2 linked regions of the Pelosinus fermentans DSM 17108 genome follow. The protein of the gene in region 1 interacts with the protein of each later gene in a pairwise test. Links are inferred from orthologs where the notes say so. Each region holds a gene or a part of one and is shown on either strand. Other genes may lie near its edges. The genes, in order: ligA and leuS.

The links.
Region 2: the proteins of ligA (region 1) and leuS interact in binary tests that used the Escherichia coli proteins (3 or more experiments, as listed by UniProt). The link is inferred for Pelosinus fermentans DSM 17108 from one-to-one orthologs.

What each region holds. Positions count from the first base shown.
Region 1 is NZ_AKVN02000001.1:3,191,532-3,206,608, forward strand. What follows is about bases 3,940-6,884. They hold ligA (NAD-dependent DNA ligase LigA), read right to left. Parts: upstream 6,458-6,884; coding sequence 4,421-6,457; downstream 3,940-4,420. Other genes in these bases: metA (homoserine O-acetyltransferase MetA), read right to left, coding at 3,940-4,313; pcrA (DNA helicase PcrA), read right to left, coding at 6,593-6,884. Outside these bases: FR7_RS14725 (uroporphyrinogen decarboxylase family protein), read right to left, coding at 1-307; FR7_RS14730 (corrinoid protein), read right to left, coding at 307-969; FR7_RS14735 (uroporphyrinogen decarboxylase family protein), read right to left, coding at 1,011-2,090; FR7_RS14740 (nitroreductase family protein), read left to right, coding at 2,677-3,237; more of metA, read right to left, coding at 3,360-3,939; more of pcrA, read right to left, coding at 6,885-8,818; FR7_RS14760 (putative manganese-dependent inorganic diphosphatase), read right to left, coding at 8,966-10,603; FR7_RS14765 (TVP38/TMEM64 family protein), read right to left, coding at 10,723-11,388; FR7_RS14770 (DUF3793 family protein), read right to left, coding at 11,548-12,165; FR7_RS14775 (DUF2325 domain-containing protein), read right to left, coding at 12,199-12,489; FR7_RS23925 (hypothetical protein), read right to left, coding at 12,601-12,756; feoB (ferrous iron transport protein B), read right to left, coding at 12,864-15,077. UniProt on the Escherichia coli protein: DNA ligase that catalyzes the formation of phosphodiester linkages between 5'-phosphoryl and 3'-hydroxyl groups in double-stranded DNA using NAD as a coenzyme and as the energy source for the reaction.
Region 2 is NZ_AKVN02000001.1:2,139,814-2,155,036, reverse strand. What follows is about bases 4,503-7,593. They hold leuS (leucine--tRNA ligase), read right to left. Parts: upstream 7,243-7,593; coding sequence 4,762-7,242; downstream 4,503-4,761. Outside these bases: FR7_RS09680 (ABC transporter ATP-binding protein), read right to left, coding at 1-157; FR7_RS09675 (ABC transporter permease), read right to left, coding at 151-1,098; FR7_RS09670 (ComEA family DNA-binding protein), read right to left, coding at 1,412-2,002; FR7_RS09665 (nicotinate phosphoribosyltransferase), read right to left, coding at 2,087-3,427; FR7_RS09660 (NUDIX hydrolase), read right to left, coding at 3,519-4,430; FR7_RS09650 (hypothetical protein), read left to right, coding at 7,616-8,008; FR7_RS09645 (homocysteine synthase), read right to left, coding at 8,051-9,343; FR7_RS09640 (hypothetical protein), read right to left, coding at 9,404-9,598; FR7_RS09635 (ABC transporter ATP-binding protein), read right to left, coding at 9,647-10,534; FR7_RS09630 (ISAs1 family transposase), read right to left, coding at 10,894-12,015; FR7_RS09625 (response regulator), read right to left, coding at 12,151-12,786; FR7_RS09620 (sensor histidine kinase), read right to left, coding at 12,799-13,635; FR7_RS24170 (hypothetical protein), read left to right, coding at 13,952-14,179; FR7_RS09610 (DUF4418 family protein), read left to right, coding at 14,185-14,586; FR7_RS24165 (ABC transporter permease), read left to right, coding at 14,642-15,223.

The sequences.
Region 1 (15,077 bases):
TATTGCTAATGGCTGGCACATCAAGATAAGCAGTCTCATCAGCCGGATAATAAACTTTGGCTCCCATTGCCTCAGCCTGCCCATACAAATCCGTAAAAATTCTGATCACATCATAGCGAAATCGACGATAGGCTGCAATTTGTGCCTTCGCTATTAATTTTCCATTTCCCTGGAATTCAGACACCTTGACACCGATTACTCTTGCCGCAGTATTCCCAACAATAGGTACGCAAGGCAATCGATCAATTACCGCTCCCTTATTATAAGCCGCCATTCTCTCTAATGGTGTCATCGCCTCAAAAACCATTAGGCCGCTCCTCCGGTAAGCTGCCGAGCCAAACGTACGGCAGTTGCCGCATTCACAGCGTAACTATCTGCACCGATTTTATCAGCAAAGGCTTGTGAAACGGGCGCACCGCCAATCATGACTTTAAACTGTTCTCGAATATCTTGCTGCTGCAGTAAGCGGATGACTTCTGCCAGCCCATCCATCGTTGTTGTCATTAGCGTGGAAATAGCAATAATTTTAGCATCCTGTTCTTTTGCTGTATCAATAAATTTCTGTGGTGAAATATCCCGCCCAAGATCAATTATCTCATAGCCAGAAGTTTCTAATAAAATCTTCACCAGATTTTTACCAATATCGTGAGTATCACCTTCAATAACTCCAATGACAATTTTGACTTTTTCCTCTGCAGCTCCTTCTTTCGCTTTAAGATGGGGTTTCAAAACACTAAGTCCGGCATACATAGCATCCGAACACATTAACAGTTCAGGAATAAAATATTCTTCCTCTTCAAACAGCCGCCCTGCCACTTCCATACCAGCAGAAAGCCCCTTTTCAATCGCTTCATAGGCATCAATACCTTCCGCTACGATAATTTGGGATAACTCCACCGCTTTTTCTTCATCCATGTCTACCACAGCATCAGCCAACTGTTTGAGTAATTCTTCTTTATTATTTGCCATACTATCCTTCTCCTTTGCTCATACATTCAATTTATATTTTTTTAGCTAAAATTGCTTAATCGTAGTGGATATCTGCCAAATTCCCGGGCTGCCTGAAATAATGCCTGTATGTTTTCCACTGGAGCACCCATCGGCAGCCCGCACCCTAAAGACAATATATAACCTTTGGGATTATCATAACCTTTTGCCAGACACTCTTTAGCATCCTGCCGTACGTCTTTTGGAGTTCCCAGGTACATGGTTGCTGTGGGTTTGACATTGCCAAACAGGGTAACCTGTTCACCAACTGCTTTCTTAGCAGCAGCCAAATCAATCGTATCGTCCAAGCTCAATATACCGGCACCAGTGGCGACCATATCCTGCCAGATCTTCGTAGTATTGCCACAAATATGCAGGGATGGAGCACTGCCAGTCAAATCTTTAATCGTCGTTGTAAGCTTTTGTAAATAGGGAAAAGCAAACTCACGAAATTGTTTTGGACTGATTAATGTCGGTGAAGCAGTGGGGTCAGCGATACTTACTTTAGCTCCCAACTTAGCAGCCTCTTTCACATAGGCAATCGTACTCTCTAAAGAAAACTGCAACAACCGATGTGCAAATTCCGGATTCCGATATAGCTCCCGCAAAAAAGCCTCTGTTCCTCTTATATTAGCTGCTGTAGTAAAGGGACCGGCTACATTACTAGTCACCGGAACAGAGTCACCCAGACGGTCAACTAAAATTTGTAAAGCCCCTAAATGTATGGGCAGCCTCCCATCGAGCCACGGATTGGGGATTTTCAGTTTATCCAAATCTGCTGGCTGTTTCACCGCCACCTCCGTAATATAAGGAGTATTCTCCTCTTTCGGATAATACACGATACTGCCTACAGCCTCAGCAATGCCCGGTAAACCTGGTCCAGCTGCCACTGCTTCAGCACCCAATATGTTGTGAGCGGCAATTTGAGTCTGCGCTGTTTTTTCGCTTGAAAAATAGCATTCCCAATGAGGAATTCCTGCTACTTTTCCCGCCTGATTATGAATCACTACTCCACAAGGCACCCGATCATAGGGTCTTCCTTTCAATACTGCTTCCAGACGTTCCTTCGGTGTCATTTCATCACGAAGACTCAAAACGGCCATCTCTCGCACCTCATTTCATCTTTTTACCTGACATACTAAAAACAAAAAGGCAAAAACTGATTCTACATACGCTAGAATCAATTCTTGCCTTCAGTTTCCTACTGATCGGTCACTATATACTATTTACATACTGTCATTTTAGCAACCTCACATGGAAATAATAAAAAAGCCTGCACAGAAATAACTCTGCCAGGCCTTCAGCTTTTTGCCAATCAGCTTGCTTTAATCACGCTATAGATACAATTATCTTTATTTAACATGATATTAGCACGTATAAATTACGTTGTCAATGGCAATGCAATTGTATCATTACATTTTTAAATGAACCTTGACAGCAGAATTGGTCTGTAGTACTATTAGTTCAATCACTTTCGTAAATAGCAAAATACCCTATAGCTGATCGGGAAAAGCTGAAGGCTAAGTATATTGATATAATATACTTAGCCTTCAATTTTTTTTGCTAAAATGTATCAGTTGTGCAGGTAGGAAAAAGATAAGACTTTCGGATTCATATTAAACAAGCTGCATATCCCAAAGAGAATTGCTATGTAACTTGTTAATATAAAAACAGTAGGAGGACAACAACATGAGTGAAATTGTAAAGGCAATCTTGCAGCGCAGGAGCATTAGAAACTTCAAACAAGAGCAGATTAAGGACAGTGAATTAGCGGTAATTCTCGAAGCAGGCCAATTTGCTCCCAGCGCCCGAAATGAACAATCCTGGCACTTTACTGTAATACAAAACAAGGATTTGCTAGGAAAAATCAACGAAGTCCTTCGGACAATTTTTTTTAATTCAGGAAACCCAGATTTTGCAGAACGAGCCAAAGCCGAAAATTTTAGCCCCTTTTACCATGCACCAACATTAATTATTGTTTCTGGTAATGAAAAAGCAATTGCTCCACAACATAATGGCAGCCTTGCATTAGGAAATTTATTTCTCGCTGCCCATGCTTTGGACATAGGATCTGTTTGGATTCACTCTCTACGCTCTTTGTTTGATATTGAAGAAGGACGATCCTTAAATAGGGAATTAGGTATTCCTGAGGGCTATTCAATCGTTGCTTCCGGAGCATTTGGCTACAATGCCGGCGAAAAACCAACTCCTGCCCCGCGCAAAGAAGGTACAATAACGATTATAAAATAGAAATACGATGGTAGTCATACTATAAATGGCTCCTATGAAAAAGTAGAGGCTGTATTCCATTCATCATGGAATACAGCCTCTACATTACTCCACAGCTGACAAATAACTAGAAAGTGTTTTAGTTAAATCCCATCCCCATCAATACCACGCAATTCATCTTCACTTAAGCGATTCAAATCAAAAGGAGTTCCTTGATATACATAATAATTAAGCCAATTGGAAAACAGTAAATTGGCTGCACTGCGCCAACGCACGATTGGTGTTTTTTGAGGATCATCATTGGGATAATAATTGACTGGAATATTAATAGGCAACCCTTCTGCCACATCACGATCATATTCTGTTTTAAGAGTTAATACATCATATTCAGCATGACCCGTAATAAATAAATGCCGATAGGTTTTGTCAATGACTGCATAAACACCCGCCTCTTCTGACTCAGACAGGATGGATAATTGGGGCACCTTCTCCACATCTTCTTTTTTTATATCTGTATGTCTGGAATGAGGAACATAAAAAACTTCATCAAAGCCCCGAAATAACATTTTTTCTTTCATATTTACAGTGTGAGGAAACACACCAAATAATTTTTGAGGTAAGTCATGTTTAGGAATACCGTAATAATGATACAAAGCAGCTTGAGCTCCCCAGCAAATATGTAGGGTAGAGTAGACATTCTTTCTACTCCAATCCATAATTTCACACAACTCACTCCAATAGACAACTTCCTCATAAGGCATTTTTTCCACTGGCGCACCAGTAATGATCATGCCATCATACTTACGATCTTTCACATCAGCAAAAGTCTCATAGAACTTAACGAGATGTTCATGAGGTGTATTTTTAGGTTCATAGGTCGCTGTGTAGATGAAATCAAATTCTACCTGCAGGGGTGAATTCCCCAATAACCGGAGTAATTGTGTCTCTGTAACAATTTTCGTCGGCATCAAATTTAATAATAATATTCGAAGTGGGCGTATATCTTGCGCATAGGCACGATCTTCATCCATTGTAAAAATATTTTCTTTCTCAAGAATATTTACAGCTGGCAAATTATTGGGGATTTTTATAGGCATATTCTTTGACTCCTTTTCACTTGAAAAATCATTAGAACAATTTACGTAACTTTTATTCTAATGCAATTCTCCAAAAAGTCCTAATATTCCTTTTCACTATTTTTAAATTATTCAACATTCCCAACCATTTTTAGAAAATCTTCTTCCTCTAGCACTTCTATTCCTAACTCCTGAGCTTTATCAAGTTTACTGCCTGCTTCTGTACCAGCAACTACATAATTCGTTTTTTTACTAACTGATCCGGATACTTTACCACCTAATTTTTGAATCATGTCAGCGGCCTGATTACGACTCATTTTATCTAAGGTTCCTGTTAATACAAACGTTTTCCCTGAGAAAAGCTGATTTTCCGTAATTATTTGCTTTTCTTCTGTCATATTTAACCCAGCAGTTTCAAGTCTAGCAACCAGTTCCAAATTTTCTTCAGCAGCAAAATATGCAACGATGCTTTCTGCAATTTTAGTGCCTACTTCATCCAGCTCCAGCAGTTCTTCTACTGAAGCTTGCTTTATATCCTCCATATTACCATAACGCTTTGCTACGATTCCGGCAGCTTTTACGCCAACGTGACGAATGCCTAAAGCAAATAACAATCTGGACAAGCCTGCCTGTTTGCTGTTTTCAATAGCAGTGAGCAGATTTTCTGCTGACTTCTTACCCATTCGTGGTACTGTAAGGACTTGTTCCATTTCTAATCGATACAAGTCTGCCACATCTTTAACAAGGCCAGTATCCACTAAGGCATTTAATACTGCTGGCCCCAAGCCATCAATATTCATAGCATCACGAGATACAAAGTGAATTAAGCCTTCCCGAAAAAGTGCAGGACAATGGGGATTTGTACACTTGTGAGCAGACTCCCCCTCTTGCCTTATTACTTTACCTTTGCATTCAGGACATTCCTCTGGCATAACAAAGGGGATCTCCCCTCCAGTACGTTTCTCCTTTACCACTGCAACAACTTTCGGAATGACTTCTCCTGCTTTATGAATAATTACCGTATCTCCAATACGAATATCTTTTTCTTCTATATAGTCTTGATTATGTAAGGTCGCTCGGCTAACGGTAGAACCGGCTACTCTTACAGGGCGAAGAATTGCTGTTGGCGTCAAAACTCCCGTCCGGCCAAGCCCGACAAAAATATCTTCTACCACAGTAATCGCTTGTTCCGCTGGAAATTTATAAGCAATCGCCCATCTTGGGTCTTTAGCTGTATAACCTAAGATTTGCTGACTGCTTAAATCATTTACCTTTATGACCATCCCATCAATCTCATAAGGAAGTTCATGACGCTTTTCAGCAAAACCCGTACAGTAAGCAATCACATCTTCGATCTGATTAAATATCTGATAATGAGGGTTGGTTTTTAATCCTAGCTGACTGAGATATCCTAGCACCTGTCCATGTGTAGTTAATTCAATACCTGTATAAGTACCAATACCGTATACAAAAACATCTAAGGCTCGATTAGCTGTCACTTTCGGGTCAAGCTGGCGCAAAGACCCTGCAGCAGCATTACGCGGATTTGCTAATAATGCTTCGCCTGCTTCTTCTCGTTCATGATTTAAACGCTCAAATTCCTTACGGGGCATATAAATTTCACCACGCACCTCCAGAAAAGAAGGAATTCCAGCATGATCACCACGCAGCATTAACGGTATTGATTTAATGGTTCGAATATTCGTAGTCACGTCTTCTCCCTGGGTACCATCGCCCCGGGTAACACCACTTACCAAATGACCGTTTTCATAGATTAAATTAATTGCTAAACCATCAATCTTTAGTTCTACTACATATTCAATATCCTGCTCTTCTCCCAGACCATTTTGCACTCGATTATGAAAAGCTAATAATTCATCTGCAGCAAAGCAGTTTCCTAAACTGCGCATGGGTGTAGCATGATTTACACGCTTAAAACCGCCTGCAACCATGCCGCCCACTCGCTGGGTAGGAGAATCCGCCGTGATCAGTTGGGGATAAGATGATTCCAGCTCGATTAAACTGCGCATTAACAGATCAAATTCTCCATCCCCCATTTCAGGATCATCAAGAACATAGTAACGATAGTTGTGATAATGGAGTTGTTCACGCAACTGGATGATTTTGTTTTGAATTTCCTGTATATCATCTAGCTTTTTTTCCACGGCTTTGCTATCACTCCCAAATTAGAATCAGGAAAGCTGCAGCATAGACTGCAGCTTTCTTATATTGTCACAAAGTATCTTTCTTTTATACCAGCTGCACTAACATACAGCCCAAGGCTTACTATTCCTTCTCTATTACACTTTGGTAATCGGCGCCATATTCGCAACGACAAGTTTGATGCCAAGGCCCGGAAACGCAATTTTAAGCTCCTGGCTGTCTCCGCTCCCCTTCACCTCAATGACAGTACCAACTCCCCACTTTGTATGCTGAGCCTTATCAGCGACTTTCCAAGTACCACGGCTTTGCTCTTTTTGAGGATGAGCTTTCACAATAGGAGCTCGCAGGGGACTTTGTACAACGGTGGAACTTGAAGCAGGTGGATTGATGGTCGCCTTACTTCCATTACTGGCAAAACCATAATGATTTTGCCTGCCTGAATATTTTTCCACCATGGCACTCGGAATTTCGCTCAAGAACCGGGATAAAGGAAACATTTGCGTCCTGCCATAAATGGTGCGCATGCGGGCATTGGTCATATATAATTTGCGGCGGGCTCTTGTAATACCTACATAGCAAATTCGCCGTTCTTCTTCAATTTCTTCTTCATTCATTAATGTGCGTGAATGAGGGAAAAGCCCTTCTTCCATACCAGCCATAAAAACGACTGGAAATTCCAATCCTTTTGCAGAGTGCAGTGTCATAAGTGTAACACGGGCCTCTGATATTTCAGCATTATCAATATCAGCAACCAAAGCAACCTGCTCTAAGAACCGTTCTAAAGTTTCTTCCCCGTCACTCTTGGCAAACTCCTTTGCAACACTTAGAAACTCTTTTAAATTGTCCAGCCTATTTTCATCTTGCAAATCAGTGCTCTTTTGCAACTCCTCTACATAACCAGAGTCATGCATTACTTTGTTCACTAATTCTACAACAGACAAGGAATGTACTTGAGCCATTAAGTTAAAAATCAGTTCCGCCAAAAATTCTAACGGAGCTTTTGCTCTTGCAGTAAGTCCTGGTACTAATTCAGGATTACTCACCACATCAAACAATGTCATATTATTCTCTGCAGCATAAGCTGTTAAGCGGCTAATCGTAGTATCTCCAAGTCCCCTCCTAGGCACGTTGATAATTCGCAAAAGACTGACACTATCTGCCGGATTAAAAATAACTCGCAAATAAGCTAAGATATCTTTGATCTCCTTACGGTCATAGAATTTTAATCCTCCTACAATCACATAAGGAATACCAGCCTGCATGAAAGCTTCTTCAATCGCCCTAGACTGGGTATTGGTGCGATATAATATTGCAACGTCACCATAAGACGTACGATACACTGTATTTAGCTTAGTAATAGTATCCCCAATGAACTGGGCTTCATCCTTCTCATGGTGAGCTAAATAGTGAGTAATCAGTTCACCTTGAGGATTTTGCGTCCACAATTCCTTCGGTTTCCGGGAGCTATTGTGCTCAATTACAGCATTGGCAGCATCTAAAATCACCTGAGTCGAACGATAATTTTGCTCTAAGGTAATCATTTTGGCTTCTGGATAATCTTTTTCAAAATCTAAAATATTACGAATATCCGCTCCCCGCCAACCATAAATACTCTGATCCGCATCACCTACAACACAAAGATTGCGATGCTTATCCGCCAGCATACCTGCCAACAAATATTGGGCTCTATTTGTATCTTGGTATTCATCAATCATAATATAGTGAAATTTACGTTGGTATTTTGCCAAAACCTCTTCATTATTCTGTAAGAGCCTCACCGATAACATGAGCAGATCATCAAAATCCAAGGCATTGTTAGTACGTAATTTCTGTTGGTATAACTGATAGATTTCTGCTATTTTTTGTTCATGAAAATTACTGGATAAGGATGTGAATTGCTGTTCATCTTGTAAGGCATTCTTAGCATTGGATATGGCAGCTAAAACACTGCTTGGCTGAAACTGCTTATCATCCAGATTTAATTGTTTTAAACAACTTTTAACGAGAGACTGGGTATCGGAAGTATCATAAATTACAAAATTACTTTTATAACCAGCCATTCCGCTAATCTCCATACGCAGTAATTTAGCACAAAAAGCATGAAACGTACTAAGCCAAATATCTTTGGATTGAGCACCGACCATAGTATGCACGCGCTCTTTCATTTCTGCAGCAGCTTTATTCGTAAAGGTAATGGCTAAAATATTATAAGGCGCTACACCTTGTTCCAAAAGATAGGCAATGCGGCAAGTTAATACCTTGGTCTTACCAGATCCTGCACCCGCCATAATGAGTAGTGGTCCATTGGTATGTAAAACCGCTTCTCTTTGCATGGGATTTAAGCCAGCGATAATATTTTGCATAGTTTCCTCCGTAGTAACACAACTTTTGAGTTTTAATAACCTTAATTAATTCGGCAAAATTGTGATAGTTCCTGTTAATTATAAAAAAATAGATTATATAGAGCATTTTAAGCTCTTCTATAATCTATTTATAGCCAAACCGCTGAACTATATTCTTGCGGCTTCTGACATGGGTGGAATAATCTGCTTCTTTCGCGACATAACGCCCGGGAGGTACAGAACTCGCTCCTTACCCTCGCTGCCAAAGGCTTGCTTTAACAAACTTACAGGCTGCCCAATGTATACTAAATGAGTGCCCTCATTCAAAATATCTGTAACCATTAATAAAACCATATCATAGTTTTCCTTCTGACGCAGTGCTTCCATACTCTGCTGCAATTCTTCTTTTATCGATAGAACTTCATCAGCATCCATAACAGATATTTGTCCAATCGTCATCCGATAATCGCCAATCTGAAATTCCTTAATGTCATTGGCAATAATATCAGCAGTTGACATTCCCTTAATACTAGCTCCTGCTTTTAATATACTCATTCCAAACCCATGAACATCTAGCTGGGCAAGTTCTGCTAATTGCTTAGCAGTTCGTTGATCCTTGTCAGTGCAGGTTGGTGATTTAAATAAAACCGTATCAGATAAAATAGCCGCTAATAATAAACCTGCAATATTTGAGGGTATGGTTATATTACGATGCCAGTACATGTTGGCAACAATTGTAGCTGTGCAGCCAACAGGCTCATGCCGGATAAAGATCGGTTCACTCGTTTGCAAGCCGCCTAAGCGGTGATGGTCAATGATCTCTATAATTTGGGCTTCTTCAATCCCTTCAACAGCCTGCCCGCTTTCATTATGATCTACAAGAATTACTTTTGTCCGCTCCTGCACAATCAATTTATCACGATGAATGGCTCCGACTAATTTTCCATTTTCTACAACTGGATATACCCGGTAATTCGTATCAGCGACTATTTTTTTTATATCAGTAACTAAATCTGTAGGTTTAAAGGTAATTACTTCTTTGCGCATGACCATTTCTAACGGAATACTTTGGTTTATTAAACGGGCACAAGTGTAGGTATCATGAGCCGATTCAATAACCAAAACACCTAATCTGGCTGCTTTTTGAATTACTTCTTCATCCACCTTAACATTGCCTGTAACTACCAGGCAGGAAATACCACAATCTAAACAGGTTAATTGTGCATTCTTGCGGTCCCCTACCAATACAATATCATTCGCACTAACAAATTTTTGTATTAAACTGTGGCTTCCAGCTGCAATATGCACTCTGCCTGCTACTTTACGTTCTAAGTTATCTCCGCAGAGCAGACTACCTTCTAAAGCCTTTAACACACCAGTAAAATCTACACCAGCTTGGCTTAAATCCTGCATTTGCAATTCATCAAAATATAAATTCGCTAAATCACCTACGGTAACAACACCCGTCATGAAACGCTTTTCATCTACAACAGGCACTGATTTCACCTTATGTTGTCTCATAATGCGCCCCAAATCCCGCAATGTATCTTTAGGACCCGCCGTTACTACTTCTGACTGCATAATGTCTTTAACTCTCGGATATAAATCCGTAATCAGTTCGGGCGGAACAAACCCTAGCGTTTCTAAAACAAACTTTGTTTCGCTATTTATTTTTCCAACTCTGGCCGCTACAGCATTTACCCCTCTAACTTGCTGAAAATAAGCATAACCAATTGCCGAGCATATGGAATCTGTATCTGGATTGCGATGCCCGACAACATAAGTCGGTTTAGAAAGTTCTGTCATGATAAGTCCTCCAGTGCTATTTCTTATACTGCTACAATTTTTCCACTTTATATTTTACCTTATTTATTGAAAATTGAATAGGCAAGTTATTAATAAAAATAGAAGGGTTTGCCCAAAAGTCAAACCCTTCTATTTTTATTAAGTAAATGATAGGCCAGCGGAGTAAAAAAAACAAGAGCTGCCAAGGCGATTCCAAATAAAAAGGTGGAAGAAAATATATCCAAAAGAGAATACCCTAAAACATTATAGGCAAAGGCACCAGGAATCATCCCAAGAGTCGTGGCCAAAACATAGTCACGAAAACGAATTTTAGATAATCCAGCTAAGTAACTGACTGGATCATAAGGGAAAATAGGTACAATTCGCATAAATAACATGGTACGAAAACCATTAGCCGCCATCTTGCTCTCAAATATCTGTAAATACGAAAATTTACTTAGGTATTTTTGCATTTTTTTACGCCCTAATAAGCGAGCTATTCCAAAGCACAAACATGCACCTAGTACTCCACCAACTACAACATAAATAGTACCCCACCAAGGGCCAAAAGCTAAACCGCCAGCTAACGTGAGAATAATAGCAGGAAATAAAAGCAAGGGTCTGATACTGTACATAAAAACGTACATTACAGGTCCCCACCAACCAAAAGATACTATTACATTACGAATCGATTCAGGCGTCAGGCGACTGACTCCTACAACATGTACAAATGATAAACCTAAAAAGACTAAAACCAATAAAAAACCAGCTTTCATAGCTGATTTCTTTTCACATAGCATCATCATTATTAAATAAAAACCTCAATTATAGTAAGAATAAAGCCCTAATATCGACTTACAGATTATAACTTTATTCTTACTATAATGTAAAGATAAAAATATTCTTTATAATCAAAAACTCCTTTTACCATAGAACTTTCACTAAACTGGGGAATGAGAAGAGATTTAAGCCGTTTGCGAATAAGGACCGCACAACACATCAGTCACTTTGTAACCTTGCATCATCCAACCAGCAACTTGACTTTTCATCTCTTCCATCCGCTGCATGATACCCAGTGAGGTTTCAGGATCACCATATACTTTCCACATACCCTGACAGGTATGACCTTCTTTACCCATGCCCATAAACCCCATAACATCTTTCAAAGGTATTCCCAATAAAATTCCCATTTCGTGGGGGCACATCGATTGAAAGCGTCCTTTAAAATATAGCAGAAGATCTTCTAAACTCATGCTTGTATGATAACCGAATCTTTCTAAAAAGCGTCGATTTTCTTCATCATTAACATAACTGTTTAATAAATCTACACGATAAAAAAGTATTTTCATGCTATGGGGCTCATTTTTAAGTACCAGCCACTCCACATTACCATTTGCTAATAACGCTTCACCATATTGAAGCCACATTGTCTTCATAAAGATTTTGGAGGAATCCATTAGATTAAGCAATGTACCTGGTTTTTCACCGTAAATTGTCGGTGCTAATTCAACCGCCAGCCACTTAAAGAAAAAGTCAGCATCATTCTTACTACCTTGAACTTGCAAAAATTCTTTCCAACACATATCCATTCCACCTTGTAAAAATAATAATGCTGATTAATTCATCACACCTGCAGAAACTAATTTTTCTTCAACAGACCCCCAAGAACGTTTGGCAAACACCAACGGTACATCCTGCGCTTTAGCAACGGCTTTTACCATCTTAGCAGTATTGTGATTCACATAATCAGTTAAGACTAATACAAACTGGGTTTTTTTAGGGATGCTTATTTTATTTTGATTTGAGACTCGCCTTCCATCAATATGAGTCAATTTAGTTACCCCTAACGAATACAGATTCTTTTCAATAATTCCTAAATAATCGGCTCCAATTACAACAATAGACATATTAATATCCCCTTTTCATTTTATTATTTATTCGTTACTTGTTATTGATTATCATTCTCATTAATTGTTTAAAAAATAAAGTTAGCCTAAAAGCTATCTTCATCCCTTTACCTATTTTTCATCATTATTCTTATCTGTACATTCACAGTCGTTACAACTCTCAGAACTGCAACATGATCCTCCTTTTCCTGTTACTTTTTTCCACACAGTTAAAGCAAAATAACCTAATGCCACTGCACCAATGCTATATAGTATCAGGTTTTCCATCTCAAATTCCTCCTTTTAGCATTACTTAAACTAAGTTTATATTGATAAGGTTTGGGTTTGCACTAAGTGAACTAGTGCAAACCAACAAACCAATATTAATTGTTAAACTAACTGCCAAAGCCTAATAATTTACCACCTTGGTATACAATAAATGTCACAACCCAAGCCAAAGCTGTCCCATAAACCAAGCTAAATGCCGGCCATTTCCATGAATTGGTTTCTCTCTTCATTACTGCAAGAGCAGCTAAACACGGAGAGTAGATTAGTACAAATACCATTAGACTGTAAGCGACCAGTGGATTTAAATTAGGATCTTGTGCTAGTGCATGTTTTAGAGATTTAGAATTTTCATCTGTCTCTCCTAAACTATAAATGGTTCCCATCGTACTTAAGACCACTTCTTTAGCTGTAACTCCGGCAACAAGACTAACACCAACTCGCCAGTCAAAGCCAAGAGGCTGTATGACAGGTTCAACAAATTTTCCCAATTGCCCCGAATAACTTTTTTCAAGTTTTTCACCCGTTTGTTCATTTTCCAAATGAGTCTTTTCTTCTTCCAAAGAAGCAGTAAGCTCAACATACTTTGCAGCACTGGCATATAACTCTGGGTTATCGGTTTCAAATTGTTGCATTTTTTCTGTTTTTGCAGTTTCAAGCTCTGCATACTCTGCACTATCTTCTTCTAATTCTGCTGCAGCTTCATCAAATTCTGCATTAGCGTCTTGAATTTCACCCACTAAAGCTGTAAGTTGTTCATTTTGTTCAATATCTTCAATATTTAGCGGTGCTAATACATCTTCGCCAACTTGTCGAGTATATGTTTCTTCAGCTTGTACTGCTAAAGCATCATAGTCTTTACTATATTCTACCTCACTAGGATAATTAGTCAAGAACCACATTAATATCGATGCTGCTAAAATTATCGTTCCTGCTTTTTTCAAATACAAAGAGCTGCGTTCCCACATATGAAGGATTATACTTTTAAGCGTAGGCACACGGTATGGTGGTAATTCCATAACAAAAGGTTCACTTTCACCCTTGAACAAGGTTTTTCGAAAAATACTCGCCATAATCATCAACAGTACAATTCCTAAAATGTAAATTGAAAATAATACATTACCAGCAACACTCGGATCAAAAAAAGCAGCTATTAAAACGGTATACACTGGTAACTTTGCACTACAGCTCATAAGAGGAGAAACCAATATGGTAATCATTCGATCTCTAGGATTCTCCAGCATCCTAGAGCCCATAATTGCCGGTACACTACAACCGAATCCCAACAATAAAGGAATAAAGGACTTACCATGCAAACCGAACTTACGCATCATTCTATCCATAATAAAAGCTGCTCTAGCCATATATCCCGTATCTTCCAAAATAGAAATCGCTAAAAACAATAGTATAATGCCTGGTACGAAGGTCAGAACTCCACCTACACCTCCGATGATACCATCAACCACCAAGGATTTTAAAGGACCATCCGACATAACACTTCCTATCAATTCACCAAGCTTGCCAAATGCGTCTTCAATCCACCCGGAAGGGACATCACCAATGGTAAATACTAAATTAAAAACAACCCACATCAAACCAAAAAAGATTGGCAATCCAAACAATCGATTTGTTAGAACTTTATCGATTTTATCTGAAGTTGTTATCGCATGTGCATCTCTGACATCTGCAATTTGTTGGTATACCTTTCCTACAAATTGATAACGTTGGCCGGCAACAAACAATTCAACATCTTCACCGATTTTATGACTCAATTCAATCCTGATTTTATCACATTCATTAACAACAGAATCAGAATTCGATAGTTTTGCAAGAGATTGTTTTATATTCGCATCATTTTCTAACAGTTTTAAAGCTAACCACCGCACAGGAAATTTGATTTCATTATGTAAGGCTACCAATAAAGGTTCTAATTTTTTAATCGCCTCTTCGACATCACTTCCATAATCAAGCTTAAAACCATTACTTTGTTTATTATCGCTGGCTTCTGCGGCAGCCAGCAGCATTGCATCGGTTCCTTCATTGCGTACACCTATCGTACGTACAACGGGAGTACCATTTAAACACTGAGAAAGTTTAGAATCATTAATTTTTACCCCTATATCTTCAGCTACATCCACCATGTTTAATGCTAATAATAAAGGATGTTCTAGTTCTAAAAGTTGTATGGCTAAATACAAATTCCTTTCCAAATTAGATGCATCCAGAATATCAATTACCACATCGGGCTTATCATTTACAATAAAATTGCGTGTTACAACTTCTTCTTGTGAATATGCGGTTAAGCTATAAGTTCCTGGTAAATC
Region 2 (15,223 bases), 1.0 Mb from region 1 along the record:
GAAGAAGCGTAGATTTCCCGCAGCCAGAAGGGCCAATAAGTGATACAAATTCTCCTGTCTCAATCCTAAGATCAATACCACTTAAGGCAATAACCTCTTCTGCATTTTGTTGTTGGAAGCGTTTCACAACCCCCTCTACTTTAATTTCTCCTACCATTTTATGACTCCCTTCTGCCACACAAGCACATTATCCCGCACTTTAAACAGCAGTGTAATGAGAATCGAGAATGTAACAGCAATTATGATCAGTCCTGCGTAGACATTTGCATAAGCCATCATCTCCTTCTGCCAATTAATGTACCAGCCTATGCCATTTTTAACACCTAACATTTCAGCTGTCATCAATGTGATAAAGGAAGCACACGTTCCATTAAAAAGCCCGATAAACATATGAGGCATAGCGGCAGGAACACCAACCATAAATATTTGATAATACTTTCCCGCTCCCAATGTGCTTGACACTTCAAAATACGCATTGCGAACATTAAAAATACCGCTGCTTGTCATAACAGTTGTCGGAAACCATACTGAAAGGGCAATCAAAAATGCACTGGCCGTAAATGTTGTTGGAAAGCTAATGAGTACTAGTGGAATCCATGCCGTCGCAGGAATTGGCCCCAATATACGGATTAGAGGACTAATCCAATAGTTTGCCGAATTGCTGAATCCTACAGCTATACCTGTAGCAAACCCAGCAATTGCACCAAAAAAATATCCTGTAAAAAGAAGCTTTCCTGAAGAACCGAGACACAAGGCAAGAAAATCCCGGTCTTCTATAATAATGCTTAATATTTTGTCAAGCGTTGGAAAGAAGATCACAGGAAGAAGTCCTAGTTTCTTGGTCACTATATTAATTACATTTAGAAATAAAATTGTTGCGGCAATAAATAAAGATCTGTCTTCAATCCATTCCTTTACTTTTGGATTAAAATATGATAATAATGCAATGATTGTAAAAGCTCCAAGCAAAACCACAAGTAAATACATGAAATAAGGATGTTTTGCAGGCGTATGTTTATCAATATTTCCAACTCCATAATCTACAAGGATTGCCAAAATTGCCGATAATACCGGTAGCCATGCATTTAGCTTTTTCATTACTATCAACCTCCTTTTCTGATTTTATATACCAATTGCATAAAAGATACAATTCGAAAATAATGAATATAATTCTTTGTCATCCTCTGTTCTTTCTTGTCAAAAAGACGACAAAAAAGACCAGAGACGTATAAAAACATCTCTGGTCTTCAGCTCAACTGATCAACCATAATCATTATTTTTTTTAAGATATGTAACTTTATATAGATATTACACCACGATAAATAAGCTGTCAAGTATTTTCATTTAGAATGCTTCGGAAATATTCGGCATTTTCCACACTATCCGGTCCATGCTGAAATTGATCTAATTATCAATTTGTGATTTTTTCTTTCATTTTGTCAAATTTACTTGATCCGATTCCAGGAACATTCTTTAGTTCATCAATACTGGTAAAACTGCCATTTGTTTGGCGATATTCAATGATTCGCTCTGCTAACGCAGGTCCCACACCTGGCAGTGTGTCTAGTTCGCCTTTATCAGCATGATTAATATTGACTTTATTACCTACGTTTGTCTTAGTGGTGCCAGTCGTTGCTGAATGCTCATTGGAAACCGGAAGCTTATCCACTACATGAATATGCATACCGTCTTTGATTCCCTGAGCCAAATTGGTTTTAGCCACATCAGCCTCAGCTGTAAGACCGCCAGCCATCGCTACGATATCAAATACTCTAGAATTAGGAGATGCTTTAAATACACCTGGTTTATGAACAGCACCGCTTATATATACGAAGATCTCATCAGATTGTTCTGGCTGATGAGATTCATTTTTAACTGCAACGCCATCGGAAGATGCTACTTCGGCCACTGTGTTCTTCTGCCAAAAACTATAGAAACTGCCTGCTACAATCAATATCGCCAGCATCACAATAAATAATAACTTATTCCGCTGCTCAACCATCGATATCCCCCCTATTGTAACTTGCCTATTCCTTCGACAAAAACATAGTTTTTCCTTTACAATAGGGATTATTTTTTTATATAATTATTGAATTTTTTCCAAATTAGGATTTTCGCAGACAGAGCGACCAATTTTAGATAGATTGTACCATTGACTATTAATCTTTACACGAACGATATCCGCAGTAAAATCATTATTGGTTTCATCGGAGTTTTCCAGTAAAGAAGAACCAACTCCATAAATGTCCACAGGTACATCCATCTCTTCAAATTCTCTTATTTTTTTTGCATTAAATCCCCCTGTGACACAAATCTTGACTTGTTCACACCACTCTTTGGCAATTGCAGTTTCCTCTTCATTTAGGTCCCACTCATGATAAACGCTGTCAATTGCTTCTCGCAAATTCCAGACAAGTCTCGGTGACACTCCCATATCCTGCTGCTTATTTCCCGTAGGAACAATGGATTTATCCCGCATATTTTTAGAGGTGTCAGGACGTACCCCATATAGCTTATATTTTTCTGCTTCATCAAATTGGCCCTTTTTATAATAAGCAAGGTAGGCAGCAAACATCTTCGTCATTACAGCTTTCGTTTCACCGACACAATCATTATGAAAATCAACTAATACCAATCTGGAAACGATTTTATCAAAAATGCGGGAATACTGCATCATAGTCTCAACGGTATCTCCCAAGAAACAACAAATTGTCGCATGGGCAATGGTTCCTCCACCTTCTCCGCCCCACCAAGTTCCCTGTTCATCTGTACTTACAAATCGAGAATTTTTCTTACTATATTTTTGGTTGTAGGCTTGAATCGCCAATGAATAGGCATATCCATGCAAAGCCTGCATTTTATAGTGAGCAAATCGTGCGGGAAAAAACAAAATATCTTTAGAGCGGCTAGCGACTAATGTATTATATACATTTGTGGCAATTCGAGTTGGCTCAGCAATGACCCCTAAGATCACCGTCTCTAGATTAGCAAAATCCCGGTAACGGCCACGAATTCTAATAACGGGTTGCACACTCAATGGATCTCCATCATACTCAACAAAAGTGCCATCCTGCACTGCTTCAACCTCTAATGTATGGTAGGTATTTACAAAGTTTCCTTCTTCATCAAAGTAACCGGTACACATTTTTATAATTGCTAACGCCTCATCTACCCCAGCGACTAAACTCCATGGTCTTCTGCGAGTAAAAAATTGCATTTCAACTTCTACATCGCCAACCTGCACCATAGAACAATCCACATCTTTTATGTCACTATTGCCGGCAAACGTATACCCTTCCTTTGCCAATGCTTCTAATAAAATTACATTATTACTAAAATATTTATCAGAATACCAGCCTCGCCGAATTTTATCTGCTTCAATTTTAAAAATTTCTGCTGCTAATCTTTCACCATTAAATATAGCCATTTTTTTGCCCCTCTCTCACATTGAATAAAGATACAGACTATTTAAACTCACAAACTATGATTCTTTATTTTCCTTGCAGCGCCTCACTCTGCTATTCTTCTTCATCCTTCCATCGCGGATTAAAAAGATATAACTTGGAAGGTCTAAACTGCTTACCTTCTGATAATAATGCTGTTTTGGTAAGCATTCTTTTAACTTTTTTTCGAAAATAAGCATCTGCTAATTCCCGGCGATATAAAACCTCATATACTTTTTGTAATTCTGTAAGCGTAAATAATTCTGGCATCAAGCTAAAAGCAATGTCCGTATACATTACTTTATTTTTCAACCTATCAAGAGCATACTGTATTACTTTAGCATGTTCAAAAGCTAAGCCATCTTTATTCTCAACATACGTGTTTTCTGTTTTTGAGATATGTCCCTCTACTGTATTTTTTACTATCACATGATCTTTTATGGTAATCTCTTTATTTTCTATTATAATTTCAAAGGTTTGCTCAAGAATATATCCATTTATCGTTGGATGTTTATATTTGCCAATGACATTGCTGCGGACGTTAAACCATCGTACATCTTCTGCATCTTCACCTGATTTTACAGTAAACTTTTTTCGATCTACCAAGGCCATGTAGGATGTACTGATCACCCTTCTATGAAGGTTAGGATAGACTCGCCCCCATGTATAAAGCTGCTCCATATATACATTCTCCAAGTTTGTTTCTTCCTTCAATTCTCTTACAGCAGCTTCATCAATGCTTTCTTCGTAATTAACAAACCCTCCCGGCAAAGACCATTTTCCCTCTTGTGATGCATTGCCATTTGTTTTTAATACATCCCTTTTCTTTTTTACCAAAAGAATTTGCAGTACTTTATCAGGCAGTCGTCTTGGATCTTTATCTTCACTATCAATTGCGCTGAAAATAACCATATCTACCGTATTCGAGGAGTGTATTTGATGATTGCTGCCATCATCTTTAAAAAAACCTTGTTTGGATTCATTCATATCCTTAACCTCCCGCTAATTATCATATCCGATGGAAGCTAAGACCCCACCAGAATCAAGTCTTCGTTAGAAAAAATAGAGTAATTGGCGGTTTCCACTTTAAGATAATTCTTATATCATCATTTTGATATTATCATTTTGATATTATCTTATTAGTATTATTATACATGTCCTTGATTCTCTTGGCAATTTATTTTCAGAAAAGTTTCTTGATTCAATTAAAGGAGATCTGTTTTTAAGAAGCAGTTCCACGTAAATGATATATAGAAATAGTCCGATCGCTATATTCGACCGGACTATTTCTATATCATTACATTCTAAAATAAATTCATTAACGTATTACGATATTAACCAATTTTCCTGCTATGGCAATTACTTTTATCACTTGTTTCTCTTGAAGTAGTGCCTGCACTTTTTCTTGCTCTAATACTTTTTCTTCTAATTCCTTTGACGTAAGTGTGGCAGAAACAACAATTTTTTCCCGCACTTTCCCATTAATCTGTACAACAATTTCTACTTCTTCTAACTTTATAGCCTCCTCATCAAACACAGGCCATATATGTTTATGCACACTACCTTGACCAATAGTTTCACTCCACAATTCTTCTGTGATATGAGGCGCGAAAGGAGCTAACAAGCACAATAAACTTGAAACAAGTTCTCGCACTAACCCAGGATTGACAGCTAGATTCTGATCCTTAGCGGTATACATCGCATTTACTAATTCCATAATAGAGCTAATGGCGGTATTAAAGTTAAAACGATCACCAATATCTTCTGTTACTTTCTTAATCGTTGCATGCAATACACGTCTAAGATTTCGTTCCTCTTTACTAAGAGTGTTATTGTCATATCCCGATTCTTCTCCTGCCATGAACGAAGCATAGTGATCCACAATTCTCCATAGACGTCCAAGGAATCGATAAGAACCTTCTACGCCTTGATCATTCCATTCTAAGTCACGTTCCGGCGGAGCAGCAAATAAAATAAATAATCGAGCTGTATCAGCCCCGTATTTTGCAATAATTTCTTCAGGAGACACGACATTCCCCTTAGACTTAGACATTTTGGAACCATCTTTTATAACCATTCCTTGTGTTAATAGGTTCTTAAATGGCTCATTTACATTTACTAATCCTGCATCTTTAAGCACTTTTGTAAAGAACCTTGAATATAAAAGATGTAGTATCGCATGCTCAATACCACCAATATATTGATCGACAGGTGCCCAATAGTCAGCCTTTGAGGAATCAAAAGGAAGATTTGTATTCTTAGGGTCTGCATAACGCATATAATACCATGAGGAACAAATAAAAGTATCCATCGTATCAGTCTCACGCTTCGCAGGGCCGCCACATTTAGGGCATGTACAATTTACAAACTCTTCTACCTTGGCTAACGGCGAAACCGATCCTGCAGCAAAATTTACATTTTCGGGCAATAAAACAGGTAACTGCTCCTTTGGAACAGGCACACTACCACAGTCAGCACAATTGATAAGAGGAATTGGTGCTCCCCAATAGCGTTGACGAGATACCAGCCAATCACGCAAACGATAATTTACATGACGCTTGCCGTAGCCTTGCTCTTCTAACCACTTTGCAATTGCTACTTTACCTGCTTCACTCTCCATGCCACTAAACTGCCCAGAATTGACCATGATACCATCGCCGCTGTATGCGCCTTCCATCGTGTCTAGTGCCAATTCCTGCCCTTCAGGCTGTACAACGATCTTTTTGGTTAAATTATATTTATTGGCAAATTGCCAGTCTCGTTCATCATGAGCTGGAACACCCATAACTGCCCCAGTACCATATTCCACCAAAACATAATTTGCTACCCAAATTGGCACCTCTTGACCAGTGAAGGGATTTACAGCATAAGCCCCTGTAAATATACCTTCTTTTTCAAATTCACTGGAGGTTCGGCTAATCTCACTCATATTGCGTACTTTATCAACAAATTGACGAATTTCTCCTGCATTGTCTTTACCAGCAATCAGCTTTTCTACTAATTTATGCTCCGGCGCCAAGACTACATAACTTACACCAAAAGCCGTATCATGCCGTGTGGTATATACAGCAATTTTTTCTTCAGAACCTGCCACAGCAAAGCTGAATTCTGCACCTTCACTACGACCAATCCAATTTTCCTGCATCGTTTTAACTCTCTCAGGCCACCCCTTCAGCTCACTAAGATCATTTAAAAGCCGGTCCGCATAGTCTGTAATTTTGAAAAACCACTGTTCTAATTCTTTTTTAACTACGACAGAATCGCAGCGCCAGCAAGCACCATCAATTACTTGCTCATTTGCGAGCACTGTATTACATTCATTACACCAATTCACTGCAGCTTTCTTCTTATAGGCAAGTCCACGCTCTACGAACAATAAGAACAACCATTGAGTCCAACGATAATAATCAGGATGACAGGTTGCCACTTCTCGATCCCAATCATAAGATAAGCCTAGTTCCTGCTGTTGACGCCGCATGTTGGTAATATTTTCCCAGGTCCACTCTGCTGGATGAACACCATGCTTGATCGCCGCATTTTCAGCAGGCATCCCAAAAGAATCCCATCCCATAGGATGAAGTACATTATAACCTTGCATGCTTTTGAATCTCGCAATTACATCACCAATAGAATAGTTGCGAACATGACCCATATGTAAATTGCCGGAAGGATAAGGAAACATTTCTAAAACATAATATTCTGGACGCTGACGATTGAGTTCCGTTTTAAAAGCATTATTTTCAGCCCAGTATTTCTGCCATTTAGATTCAATTTCTTTAGGATTATATCTTTCGTTCATTTAAAATCCTCCTATTTATAAAAAATAAAAAACCGCCCCTTGGCTTATTAGCCAGGGACGAGTTATATACACCCGCGATACCACCCTGATTGACAGCTGTTGCCATCCTCTCAATGATTGTTAACACTAATCAAGCGTCAGCTATTACTAATTCATAGCTGATCCTCCACAGTGAGTTCAGCGGATTTAAGGGCTGGCTCGCATCATCCGCCAACTTTCTGCACCATAAATAAAGCCTACTACTCTGTATCTTAGGACTTAGATAATATTATATCCCACCCTATCTTGAAAGTCAAATTAACACTATTGGTGTCTACTATCTAGTTCTATATTTTTTTTAAATGCATATATTTTTTCTTGGGAGGTGTATTCTATGTATAAACTAATCATAGGAAATATTAGAATTACAGTGTCTGACGATACGATTAGCCATGAACAAGCAACTAGTGCTGCCAGACAGTCCATTTCAGCAGCCCAAGCACAAGGAAAAATGTTATCTCATATTGAAATCAGCAAAGGGGAGACGGGTCTTGAAGTAACCCCTACAGAAAAATCAGGTCATAGAACATCACGTAAAACCATTAAGCAAAGCCTACTTGATGGCATGCACACAGCCATACAAGAAAAATTATACCCTACAGGTACATTCAGCAATAAGGACCTCTGGTATGATGGGGATACCGGGCAAGAGTGGAGCGGCGAAGCCGTGCAAGTTGCCCGCGAGGAAGTCGTTGAGGAATTTGAAAAGTGGATGAAAACAGTATAAAAACAAACCGGTCTCAAACTGAAGAGACCGGTTTATTTTATATTACTGACTTGCAGTAAGGGCTTTATCAAGATAATACAGTAAATCATCTATATCTTCCAGTCCAATGGATAAGCGTATAAGATCCTCTGTAATACCACTCGCTAATTGCTCTTCAGGCAGCAGCTGCTGATGAGTCGTACTAGCTGGATGAATTACCAGAGACTTGGCATCACCAACATTTGCCAGATGAGAAAATAAACCTAAGTTATCAATAAATTTCGTCCCCGCCTCTAAGCCGCCGTGAATACCAAAAGTAAGAATTGCTCCTGCTCCTTTAGGGAAATATTTCTTCCCTAGTTCATAATAGGCGCTGCTTTTTAGTCCAGGATAATTAACCCACTTAACAAGTTTATGCTGTTCCAGGAATTCAGCAACTTTTTGGGCATTGGCAACATGCCGCTCCAGACGTATTGAGAGCGTCTCTAATCCCTGCAAAAATAGGAAGGAATTAAAGGGAGTGGTTGCCGCTCCAATATCACGCAGCAAGGTTACGCGGGCTTTTAAAATATAAGCTGCATTACCAAATTTCTCAGTAAAAGAAAGACCATGGTAACTAGGATCTGGCTCAATTAAACCTGGAAATTTACCATTATCCCAATTAAACTTACCGCCGTCAACAATGATTCCTCCAATGGAAGTTCCATGCCCGCCAATAAATTTAGTCGCAGAATGAACAACAATATCTGCCCCCCATTCTATGGGCCGATTTAAGTAGGGGGTTGCAAAAGTACTATCAATAATTAAAGGAATGTTATTTTCATGAGCTACCTTTGCTACCTTTTCAATATCTAAAATATCAATTTTGGGATTACCAATAATTTCAGCATAGATCGCTTTGGTTTTAGGGGTAATTGCTTGACGAAAATTTTCAGGGTCACCTGGTTCTACAAAAGAAACATGAATACCCAGTTTCGGCAACGTATGATGAAACAAGTTATACGTTCCACCATATATTGCCGTTGATGAAACAATTTCATCTCCTGCCTGAGCAATATTTAGTATAGAATATGTAATAGCCGCCTGCCCGGAGGCAACTGCCAAAGCTCCCACACCGCCTTCTAACGCTGCTACTCTTTCTTCAAAAACCGTCTGAGTCGGGTTTATCATTCTTGTATAGGCGTTACCCAATTCTTCCAATGAAAAAATCCTGGCAGCTCGTTTTGTGTCCCCTAAGACAAAAGATGTACTCTGGTAAATAGGCACGGCTCTCGCGCCTGTTTCTGAATCAGGTATTTGACCGGCATGAAGAGCGACGGTATCAAATCCATGCTTTCGTTCTTCTTTCTCACTCATTCTACTCTCTCCTCTACTTCCCATATAATTACTTTCTTTTCAATATATTGAACGAATAAATCAATTGACAACCCCAGCACCCCAATCAGCATAGCACCAGAAAAAATCCATTAAGAAACCATCGTCCCAAAGTACAACTGCCGCTTTTAATACAGATGACAATGGCGGTAAGAATTGAGGATCAGCCCAGCCCCAGCGCGGCGCTATCTCCCAAAGTGCAAGAAAGGTCAGGAGACCAGAACTTCGGATTATCACGCCGCGGAATTTATTAAAAACTTTTTTCATAAACTACACCTTCACTGCTTATAGTGCTGCTGATGGTGATATAAAATCTGCAATATCCTGATTTTCTGGTTTTACCTTATTTGCGGCAGATGGATCATTCTGCAATAACTCCCAAATTTTATGTCTTGCCCAGCCAAATTCAGCTGAAGAACGTATACCATCTCGCGGTCTTGGCAGATTAATCGTAATAATATCTTTAATTGTACCTGGATTGGCAGTCATTACCGCAACCCGATCAGCTAAAAATACAGCTTCATCAATACCATGAGTAACAAACACAATGGTTTTTTTTGTTTGTTCCCAAATACGCAATAATTCTTCCTGCAGAGTTTCCCTAGTTTGTGCATCTACAGCAGCAAAAGGCTCATCCATCAGCAACACTTCCGGATCATATGCCAGCGCCCTGGCGATGGCTACGCGCTGCTTCATACCGCCTGATAATTCATGGGGATAGCGCTCTTCAAAATTCTTTAATCCAACCAATTCGATATATCGCTGACTAATATCCTTACGATCTTTCTCGGGGATTTTTTTTATTTCCAAACCAAACTCTACGTTTTTCCGTACCGTCCGCCAGGGAAATAACGCATAACCTTGCAATACAATCCCTCGATCTAATGCTGGACCAGTGATTTTTCTATTATCAATGAATATTTCTCCTGAGCTGGGCTTTGCCAATCCAGCAATCATATCGAGAAATGTTGATTTTCCGCAACCGCTTGGTCCTACAATTGCAAGAAATTCTCCCTGTTTTACAGTAAGATCTAATTGTTTAATTGCCTCAAAGTTCGTTAGACTGTCACTATCCTGCTGTTTAATTTTATAAACTTGATGAATATTACGAGCAACAATTTTATCACTTTTTTCCTGCACTGATGTTACAAATGGTATATTATTCTCTGACATGTGTTTTTCACTCCTCATATTTATGGTTTTATATAAAAAAGGTCAAGTTCCTAAATTAGGAACTTGACCTCTACTTTTTTTATAGTCGGGCAAGTGGCTGCTTCTTAATAAAGCAATTTAATTATTAAAAAAAGGCAAAGAATGATTTACCGTATCGTAATCACTTCTTTACCTTCAGCATATACTACTGATCAGCTATATCATTATTGATTTGTCATTATTTGCGTTACAATGCTCCAAACAGATAACCTTAAAATTATTGCAACCCGCAAATTAATTACTGCTAATTGTTACTTTTCTTCTATTATAATGCTTTGCACTGATTTGTCAATATGCTTTTATGATTTCCACACGTCAATCTAATTTAAGGTAAAAAATGTTAAAAATGCGGAAAGGTTTTGGACATCAAACAGATTTCGCTTTAACTGTCCCGAAATAGGTAATTTGCTCTTGGTTTTTGCTTTGTAATCCTTCGCGAGGTTTAACGCGATTTTTCGCATGATATTAAGCGTTTTTTGCACATTCATATCCCATACCCGCGTTTTATCTTCAGCAAAATGTACATCCAACAGCCAGTGCATGGATTCAATGCCCCATTCAAGACGTGCATGATGAAGGAGCGATTCAGCGGTTAGCGGTATACTGGAAATATAGTAGTGCCACTCGCTGGAGAGCTTTCCACCCTTTTCAAATTCGGTGTGAATAGCGCCAATGCTCTGTAGGTTTTTCCAGCTTTCGTGCCCGTCAAGCCAATCAATTTCACAGCATGCGTATGCTGTACGTTTTTCTATGCGTCCGCCGTTTTTTTCGACTTTCACACATTTTTCAAGCTTCTCTTCTTTCACAAAAAGTGCGATGTCCTCTTTGAGTGTTGGCACGTTATCTTTGACAACAAACAGATAGTCTGCTCCGGCAGCAACAACCGCCTCGGCTGACTTATGGTTGCAATGCAAGGCATCCGCTACCACAACCGCACCTTTCACATCAAGCATTTCAATTAGTTCCCGAAACGCCGTGATCTCTCCCGTCTTTGTTCCGCACTCGCGCGAACCAATTACTAATCCGTGTTCCGAGACAATTGCGCTTGCGATGTGCAGAATGCTCCCATCTTTTGTGAGTTTATCGGTTGAACGGATTGTTTTTCCGTCTATCGCAACAGTCTTTCCGCTTATGTTTCCATGCAGAACGATTTGCATCCATTTGATGAAGGATTCATTGAATGTTTTGGAATCTACATAGGACAAAATATTATAAAATTGGGCTCTGGACGGAATTTTTTTTATTCCAAAGAACTCCTCTAAGAATCTATGCGCCGGAGCGGACAAAGACCATTCATGAATATCATCAATAGTTTGCAAGCTACACAGCATTCCACATATTAGGATTGTTAGAATATCGCTGACACGATACCAGTATCCTTTGTGTTCCGATTCTCTTTCCACTTCCAGCATTGTTCTTTGCAATTCGTTTAAAATATCCATTTTCTTCACCCCAAAGAAAATTTTACTATTCCTCTGGGCTTTTGAAAAGCATTTTTTAAATTAGATTGACGTGATGATTTCCATTATAAATGCAACAATCTAAGTTATCAGTTTATTTTTATTCACAATTCCCGACTATGATATCAAGCCATTTTTATAAGCAAAAGCAATGAGCTGCATACGATTTTGTAAATGAAGCTTATCTAAAATATTACGCAAATGATTTTTGACAGTACTCTCTGTAATGAAAAGTACTTTCCCTATCTCTTTATTTCCTAGACCCTGACTAACTAATTGAAGTACTTCCTTTTCTCTTTCTGATAATTTACTCCCTGATGCATCCGTCTTTTGAATCGAAAATTCCTGGAGTATTTTACTAGCAACTTCTCGGGAAATAGGTGCTTCTCCCTGAACAATACTGATAATATAATCTAACCAGTATTCAGGCTCCATATTTTTTAATAAATACCCCTGAGCCCCCTTCTTTATAGCCTCAAAAAAATCCTGTACATCATCAGATACACTTAAAATTACAATTTTTACATATGGCATTTCTTCCTTAATCAGCCTTGTAGCTTCTAAACCACTGCCACCAGGCATTCGAATATCCATCAAAATAAGGTCTGGCATCAGCTCTTTTGCTTTTGCTAAAGCTTCTTGACCATTCGTTGCTTCCCCGATAATCTCAAACATGGCATGAGATGAAAGGATACTGATAATACCTTTTCGGGATAATAAATGATCATCTACCACTAACACCTTAATCGTCATTCACTTAGCCTCCTATTTTAGTTCCAAGCTAACAGTTACCGTAGTTCCCTTGCCTGAAATACTTTCTATCTGCAGTGTAGCATCAATTGCACAAGCAGCATCTTTTAGCATTTTATAACCAAAGGACATTTTATTGGGGTTTAATTCTTCTTTAGGAAACCCCTTTCCATGATCACAAATGATCATGGAAAATTGATGCTCATCCTCTAGCAAACTGACATCCACTTGCTTCGCTTCAGCATGCTTACGAATATTAAATAAAAGTTCCTGAAAAATACGAAACAACTGGGATTTTACATAGTTACTTAACCTACTATTGCCATTACCCTTTATCATTAGGTCCACATTTATATTATTTTGCTCTTTATAAACATTAATATAGGTTTGGATAACGTCCACTAAATTAATATTCTCATGAGTCACTTTCTGCAATGCAAAGATATGCTGCCGTATATCTGCATCGGTAAATTTAATGGCCTCCTGCAATTCTTTTACTTCTGTTAGAGGCTGACGTTGCTGCTTAAGAGCAGTACCAATCTCCAGCACCTTAACATTCATAAAAAATAAAGCTTGAGAAACACTATCATGTAATTCCCGAGCAATTCTGTCTCGCTCTTGCAAAACAGCCCTCTCTTCTTGTCCCTTTTGCAGTTTATAATAAAGACTTTCCAATAGAGAAAAAATACCATGAAAATAGATATAAAACAATAGTCCAGTCACAACAGCAACCAGTAGATTTCCCCAGCTCATCGAAATAAAATCCAAGAAATAATGCCGTACAAATTCAAATACACCAATGAAGAGAGTGGTACATAATGCAGAGATCCATTTCATTCTTTTCATATTCATACATTTACTCCATAACAAAAATCATTACATATTTCATTTAAAACTTAATAGGAAAATTCAATTTTGTCAATAATAATCTTTCTCATTAGTATTTTTAGTAATGAATAGTACTTTAGGACAGTAGACAATGATACTGTTTTCAATCATAATAAGAAAAAGGTATGATATAATGACACTACAACATAATCTATTTACACGACTGATTGGTATAACCAAAGGTCAGATTAATTTTTCTGCGGAAATTTTGATCTGGCCTTTTCTTATTTTACAGCTTGATGTTTATATTTTTTTAAATTATAAAGGAGGGAATATAATCATGACAGTACAAAAGTTTTTGGCCATCGCATTTTTGATATTCTTGCTGGGAATTGGGATTCTATACACTGGAGTAAACCGCGTACCCTTTCGCAACAGCAAAAATCACGAGCATCACCAGTCTAATTTATTAACTGATGATGCCGCCCTTAACAGCAGCAGAGATATCTTGATTACAATGCGAACGAGCAACATTAACATGATACCAGAAAATGAAAAAAGGAGTTGATTAAAATGAAAAAGTATAAGCTACTATCCTGGATTGCAGTCTTCATCAGTCTCTTTTTACTGATTTTGCCGAGACTTGTACCGATTTGCGATGGACTTACGAAGACTGGCAGCCCAATGACCTGCCATTATACTTATCAGGCAGAATTCATTATCACGTTGTTAGCTGTTATTGTTTCTGCTGCATTGCTGGTATTGCGTACAAACGAAGCCCGCTTATTAGCTGGATTTATCATTATATTGCTGGGAATTAGCAGTATCCTTCTGCCCCAATCCTGGGCTATCGGCATTTGTGAAAATGGTTCTTGTTTAAAAACCACCTTTTTCCTTACTATTGGCGCCGCCCTACTGGCTGTAACAGGGACGGGAATTGTCTGGACTGCTTGGGGCAGCAGCAAGGATAGCTAACCTTATAGCTTATTTACATTATTCAATCAAAGGATTGCTGAGAGGAGAAAAGATTTTGCTATTACTTATTTGGAAAAGCTTACTGCATCGTAGGCTGCAAAGCCTAACCATCGTTGGCTCTATCGCCGTTGGCGCAGCTATTGTCTTTAGCATCTTAGCTGTTTATAACGGAGTTTCGTCAGGCATGGAGCTTTCCAAACAGCGTATGGGGGCGGACATCGTTATTGTCCCCTTTGGTGAGACGCTAGAACCCAGCCTGCTTTTATTTGGAGGAGCTACGGCTAATTCTTATATGCCAAAAGAACTAGTAGATGGCGTACGGGCTGTTAAGGGGGTACATGCGATTACACCTCAATTCTTCACCCATTCTTTATCAGCAGATTGCCATGATATTGGAACAAAAAACCGCATGATTGGATATGACCCTGCCAGCGATTGGATTCTTGCTCCCTGGCTAAAGAAGGTGCACAAAACCGAACTTAAAGATGATGAAGTAATTTTAGGTGCAAAAGTACCGGTTTGGGCTCAAAATAAAATTTCTATATTAGGTAAGTGGTACAACATTATTGCCATCGCCGAAGAAACGGGAACGACTCTTGACTACTCTTTGTTAGTCAGCATGAACGAGGCTAGAAGG